One region of the Paenibacillus sp. E194 genome, then DNA from elsewhere that is predicted to be linked to it. Evidence: riboswitches for the same ligand, from Rfam matches in the RefSeq annotation. Region 1 holds a riboswitch; the other holds the start of a gene.
The links. A riboswitch is a leader RNA that binds a small molecule or an ion and turns the genes downstream of it on or off. The one in region 1 is predicted to bind glycine.
Positions count from the first base shown of each region.

Region 1 (3,423 bases):
TTTAACCCCCAGCTTGCTGCATGGAGTCATGCACCGCTTGCCGTAGAAATTGAGAATTATGTACTGCGTGAGCTCGCCGTTCAATTTGGTTACCCGCGTGATGTTGCTGATGGAACTTTCACGACTGGGGGAGCGGAAGCTAATTTGACAGCAGTCTTAACGGCACTATCTTATCATTTTTCAAAGTATGCAACAGACGGATTAGCAGCTTTGGAGAAGCCACCCATTTTGTATGCTTCTGAAGAAAGTCATCATTCATTGGTGAAGGCGGCTCGATCCTGCGGGCTTGGAACGAATTCAATTCGCTCCATTCGTACGAACGATTCCTTGCAAATGGATATAGATGCGCTATCAGAACAAATACGTATAGACCGCGCGCAGGGTTTTGCCCCATTCCTTATTATTGCTACAGTGGGAACGACGGGAGCCGGTGCAATTGATCCGTTAATGGACATCGCAGCAATAGCGGAGCATGAACAGATGTGGCTTCATGTGGATGCTGCTTATGGCGGTGCAATCGTGTTGGATTCCGAGCTGTCCTACCATGTGGATGGTATCCAGCTAGCAGATTCAATTGCGTTTGATGCTCATAAGTGGCTGTCCGTTCCGATGGGGGCGGGCATGTACTTCACACGGCATTCACGTATATTGAATGAAACCTTCCGTATAACGGCAGATTATATGCCGAAGGAGGGTGAGGAGTTGCCCACGATTGATCCATATACGCATTCCATTCAATGGTCACGGAGATTTATAGGATTGAAGCTGTATTTATCCTTGGCTACAGCGGGTTGGGAAGGATATCGGGCTGTCTTGCGACATCAAATTGAAATGGGCAAGCGATTCAGAGAAGAATTAATGCGATCTGGCTGGACAGTTGCCAATGATACCGTGCTGCCAGTCATTTGCTTTCTTGATCAAGAAGCATGGGAACGAAACGATCAGCATTTCGCTCTAATTGTGAATCAACACTTATTAAGCACAGGGAAAGTGTGGCTATCCGTATTTATCATTCATGGTGTACCAACGCTGCGGGCGTGCTTTACCAATTACGATACGAGCGAACAGAATATGAAAGAACTCATTCATTTATTAAATGAGGCCAGATCCCTATATTACAGTCAACGAGCACATGTGTGATAAATGGTATGGGATAAATTACAATGCCGTGGATCATTGCAGAATGATAGTGTGTCTACTATAATGTTACCTACAACTTTATAACTGGATGAAGTTTGCGGGAGATAGACGAATCGTCTAGCCGAAGGGGTAAGCTCTCAGGCGCTTAGGCATATCGAACCTTGAGCTCGAATACGTATAAGCAGGACCGTAAATGGACAGGACTCTGGAGAGACTCCATGATTGGGGCACCGAAGGGGCAAGACGAATTTGATTCGTGGATTCGTTAAAACTCTCAGGTAAAAGGACAGGGATGCAGAAGCGTAGAAATCGTAAGTTATCGGTATGATGATCTTATTTAGGTATGTCACTTACGTCAGGTTATTTATTCTGCACACATGTCCCCAGAGTCAAATCATTCGATTTGACTCTTTTTATTTTCACAAAGAGGGGAACTGATTTGGCAATGATGGAACAATGGTTAGACAAATTGAACAGCATGGTATGGGGAGCACCGCTTCTTATCTTATTAGTAGGAACGGGAATTTTATTAACGATCCGCTTGGGTGGACTACAGTTGTTCCGCCTGCCGCTCGCCTTGAAGTTAATATTCAAGTCGAAGAACGAAGGAGAAGGAGATGTATCCAGCTTCGGGGCATTGGCTACTGCGCTGGCGGCGACAATTGGAACCGGTAATATCGTGGGGGTTGCTACTGCAATTAAGGTGGGTGGACCCGGTGCGTTATTCTGGATGTGGGTTGCTGCATTCTTCGGAATGGCTACCAAGTATGCGGAGGGCTTGCTTGCTGTCAAGTATCGCAACATTGATGACAATGGACAAGTGCTAGGCGGCCCAATGTATTATATTGAGAAGGGGCTTGGCATGAAATTCAAGCCGCTTGCTGTATTCTTCGCGATTAGCGGGGTGTTGGTTGCCTTACTTGGAATAGGTACATTTCCGCAAATTAATGCAATCGTCACTTCTACAGAAGCAAGCCTTGGAGTGCCTGCAGTAGTCACTGCGGCAATCGTCACTATCGTGACCGCACTTGTTACAATTGGCGGGATTCAGAGTATTTCACATGTGACGACGACAATCGTCCCTGTCATGGCTATTATCTATTTTATCGCAAGCTTTGTGGTGCTTATTGCATTTGCGGATCAGATACCGCACGCACTGTCGTTGATTTTCCATGGCGCGTTCAATGCAACAGCAGCAGGAGGCGGCTTCTTGGGAGCAACGGTTATGATGGCGATCCGCAACGGGATTGCAAGAGGTGTATTCTCCAATGAATCAGGTCTCGGAAGCGCACCGATTGCGGCCGCGGCTGCGAAGGTGAAATGGCCGGCTGAGCAAGGACTCATATCAATGACTGGAACATTCATCGATACGATCATCGTCTGCTCGCTTACAGGATTAACATTGATTGTAACGGGAGTATGGAATGGCCCAATGGAAGGAGCGGCCATGACACAGGCAGCATTTGATGCTGCGCTGCCATACGGTTCCCTCATTCTTATGTTTTGCTTGATTTTATTTGCATTCACGACGATTCTTGGCTGGAACTATTACGGCGAACGGTGCATGGTTTATTTGTTCGGTGTCAAATCGATTCTGCCGTACCGCCTTGTGTTCATTGCGATCATTGGCTTTGGGGCATTTATCAAGCTGGATATGATATGGAAGCTTGCTGATATTGTAAATGGATTAATGGCGCTGCCGAACCTAGTCGCACTGCTCGGTTTGTCTGGAGTCGTCGTGTCTGAGACGCGTCTATATTGGAAACATAGGGAATCTGGAAAATAAATAGAAGCAGGAAGCAATTCCTGTTCTTGAGTAAACTGCCAATGCACGAAAGTGAACATTTGGCAGTTTTTTTGCGTTTAATGAAACCTTTTGCCTATCTTGTGCATCTAATTGGCAGTTAGATTCGCGTGTATGGGGTAAAGAAGGGAGTAGAAACGGCTTGCATAGCGATATAGAGACAGATGTGAGATTGGCTAAGGAAGGTAATAAAGAGGCGTTTATTCGACTCATCAAGCAGCATGAAGCCCAAATGTTCAACATGGCCAGGTCGATCGTCAGAAGGGATGAGGATTGTGCAGATGCGATGCAGGAGGCTGTGCTCAAGGCTTACCGCGCACTGACCAATCTAAATCATCATGCCTATTTTAAGACTTGGCTCTTTCGGATATTGATCAATGAATGCAATATGATATTGCGGAAGCAGGCTCGCATCATCATGCTGGCTGAACTCCCAGAAGTTGGTGTTGCCACGGCTGAATACAGTGATCATCTTGATT
Region 1 covers NZ_JMDX01000242.1:4,800-8,222, reverse strand. The annotation lists partial or broken gene AZ66_RS23815 (pyridoxal phosphate-dependent decarboxylase family protein) at 1-1,140, shown strand, start outside; glycine riboswitch at 1,336-1,440, shown strand; gene AZ66_RS23810 (alanine/glycine:cation symporter family protein) at 1,586-2,926, shown strand; gene AZ66_RS23805 (sigma-70 family RNA polymerase sigma factor) at 3,087-3,423, shown strand, end outside.

Region 2 (3,423 bases), on a different contig from region 1:
TGACGCTGCGATGCTTGTCGCTGTATTGCACGCAATAACAAGCGCCTTCACATTGTGCTGCATGATGTCTTCCACAGCTGAATGTACATGGCGCATTACTTCGGATTGAGATTTCGTCCCATAAGGGACATGCAGCGTATCTGCATAAAATAAATATTGTTCATGCGGCATATGCTTCATAGCCTCAGCCAACACGGTTATTCCACCGATTCCAGAATCAAAAAAAGCGATTGTCATTCCATTCACCTAGCATTCTTATTTAGCATTGCAACATCTAGTTGTCGATGCTTATATTGTACTCCTTTTCGGCGGTGAATCCTATCGAAATTTGTCAGATAACAAATGAAAAACCTGCTGCACCAGCATGATACCGGTACAGCAGGTTCTTAGATTCTCAACCTATTGTTCCTTCACCTATTCATCTATCAGCTTCGTGTACTGCTCTGCTTTCAGCAAGTGCTTCACAGCTTCCTCAACGCTGCCTTCTACTTCAACTTCTGCAATCCATCCATCTTCGTAGGGGCTGCTGTTCACAAGCTCTGGCGACGCTTCCAATCCATCATTGACCTTCGTAATTGTTCCGGATACCGGACAGTACAACTCAGATACGGTCTTCACCGATTCAATTGATCCCATGCTGTCCCCTGCGGACAAGCTGGTACCTACTGGCGGAAATTCGATGAATACGATGTCTCCCAGCTGGGATTGTGCATGATCTGTAATGCCAACCCGTACCGTATTGCCTTCTATGGCAACTACCCATTCATGCTCTTCACTATACAGCAATCCATTCTTCACTTCACTCATGTCAACGCCCCATTTCATTCATAATGTCATTCATCAGGCCGTCTATCCAATCGAGATCGTAAAAATGGACAGGAAGCGGCCTTGTCGCCTTGTTCTCTGTCCTCGGTACCTGAGAGTTCCCGTTCCTCCACAGCCACAACTGCGGTTGAACTTACCCCTTTGGCGGCATAGAAATGCACTCTCCAGAGCTGCGTCAGAATGGCGGTTATGGAACCTGAGAGATTCATTGCCAATCGGCGGCTGGCAACTTGCTCCTTCGGTGTTGACAATCGCAATTGTCAAACTCTCCCGACCTTCCTCGTTCGCGAATTACGATTAAACTGGGTAATTATAACACCATTAGATTATTGCAAGATATGCATGATTGTCAATATGACAAGCTATGAAATCAGTTGTGAAGAAAATATCAATTGACAAAGTGTGGAAAGCTCAACTAATGTAGAGATGACAGCTGAAAATGGCGAATGATGGTAAAGGGAGAGACTGCTGAGACATAGCGGCGCCGAAGGAGTAAGCCTGAATGGGTGAATCTCTCAGGCAAAAGGACTTTTACCGGACGCACCTCTGGAGAGCACTGCTATTCATGAAAACGAATACAGTCACCCAAGGGGAAAGTCGATGGTAGACACGGAAACAAACAATTTGTTTGCGACAATCGGCGACACTCTCAGGTACAAAGGACAGAGCGAGAGAATGAGAGGATGCGATGCATCCACTTTTCTTTCGGCTGTCCTTTTTATGTACGTATACCGATAATTAGTCCAAATACGCGTATCGAGGTGAATTCATGAGTCAATTGAAGAGAACGCCAATATTTGATCAATACTCTGCTTATCCGGGTGCACGCTGCATTGACTTCGGCGGCTGGGAGCTCCCCGTTCAATTTATCGGCATTCAACGAGAGCATGAAGCAGTTCGTACACATGCAGGTCTATTCGATGTCTCCCACATGGGTGAATTTATCGTAAGCGGCCCTGCCTCCCTGACGTTTCTTCAACAGATGACAACGAATGATGTATCGCGGCTCGAGGATGGCAAAGCACAATATACGCTGCTGTGCTACCCTGACGGAGGAGTTGTCGATGATATTCTCATTTATCAGATGAAGAGCGACCGTTACATGCTCGTCGTTAATGCCTCCAACATTGATAAAGACTATGCATGGCTGCAGAAGCATCTGATTCATGGCGTTACCTTGACCAATGTTTCGAATCGCACAGCATTGCTTGCCCTTCAAGGGCCGAATGCCCAAGCTATTCTTGCTGCGGTAACTGAGGCACCTATTGATTCGCTCGCACCATTCCATTTCCTATCGGATGCACAAGTCTGCGGCGTATCAACACTGCTGTCTCGCTCAGGCTATACCGGTGAAGATGGCTTCGAACTCTACTTGTCCGCAGAGGATGCAGCGCACGTATGGAATGAGCTGATTCGTGCAGGCGAACCGTTCGGCTTGCTCCCAGCAGGGCTTGGTGCTAGAGACACCTTGCGCTTCGAGGCACGTCTGCCCCTCTATGGACAAGAAATTACTGCCAATATCTCGCCGCTTGAGGCAGGACTAGCACGATTCGTCAAGCTAGATAAGGGCGACTTCATCGGCCGTGTAGCATTAACGAAGCAGAAGACCGATGGTCCGGCACGAAAGCTGGTAGGCATCGAGATGATTGACAAAGGCATTCCTCGCTCCCATTATCCGGTGCTTGCAGATGGGCGCGTGATCGGAGAAGTTACAACAGGAACACAGTCGCCGACATTAAAGCGCAATCTAGGGCTGGCCTTGATTGAATCCGCATTCTCAGAATTGGATACAGAAATTCTTGTCGAAATTCGCGGCAAGCAGTTGAAAGCCCGCGTTGTCTCGACTCCATTTTATAAACGAATCCCGACCCCTGCCAAAGGAGCGAACCCATCATGAAGCATCGTTACATTCCAGTGACGGAACAAGATCAGGCTGACATGCTGCAGCAGATCGGCATCTCTTCCATTGACGAGCTATTCCGCGATATCCCAGCCTCCATTCGTTACAATGGAGTACTGCCAATGTCTGAACCATTAGATGAAGCAGCCATGATGAGGCATATGAAGGAATTGGCCTCCCGCAATGCTAACAGTGAGAGCCATACCAGCTTCCTTGGTGCTGGCATATACGATCATCATATCCCTGTAGTCATTCAACATCTAGTCTCTAGATCAGAGTTCTATACCGCCTATACACCCTATCAGCCTGAAATCAGTCAGGGTGAATTGCAAGCAATCTTCGAATTTCAATCCTATATATGTGAGCTGACTGGTATGCCTGTTGCCAATGCCAGCATGTATGATGGCGCTACTGCACTTGCAGAAGCTGGAGCACTGGCGGTTGGTGCAACGAAGCGCAAGCAGCTTGTCATCTCAAGCACTGTCCATCCTGAAGCGAGACAGATTGTTCGCACAATGGCTCGAGGACTTAATGTTGAAGTGGTCGAGATTGGATATCAAGACGGCGTGACTGACCTTGCTCAGCTGGAGCGTGCTGTCACGGACGAGACTGCTGCCGTACTGATTCAGTCCCCGAACTTCTTCGGATGCATTGAAGATGTGCGCGCCATTGAACCCATTGCACATGCAAATAAAGGC
Region 2 covers NZ_JMDX01000106.1:209-3,631, forward strand. The annotation lists partial or broken gene murI (glutamate racemase) at 1-237, opposite strand, end outside; gene gcvH (glycine cleavage system protein GcvH) at 415-807, opposite strand; glycine riboswitch at 1,000-1,108, opposite strand; glycine riboswitch at 1,272-1,366, shown strand; glycine riboswitch at 1,370-1,493, shown strand; gene gcvT (glycine cleavage system aminomethyltransferase GcvT) at 1,595-2,722, shown strand; gene gcvPA (aminomethyl-transferring glycine dehydrogenase subunit GcvPA) at 2,719-3,423, shown strand, end outside.
Region 2: another riboswitch for glycine. It lies ahead of gcvT (glycine cleavage system aminomethyltransferase GcvT); the one in region 1 lies ahead of AZ66_RS23810 (alanine/glycine:cation symporter family protein).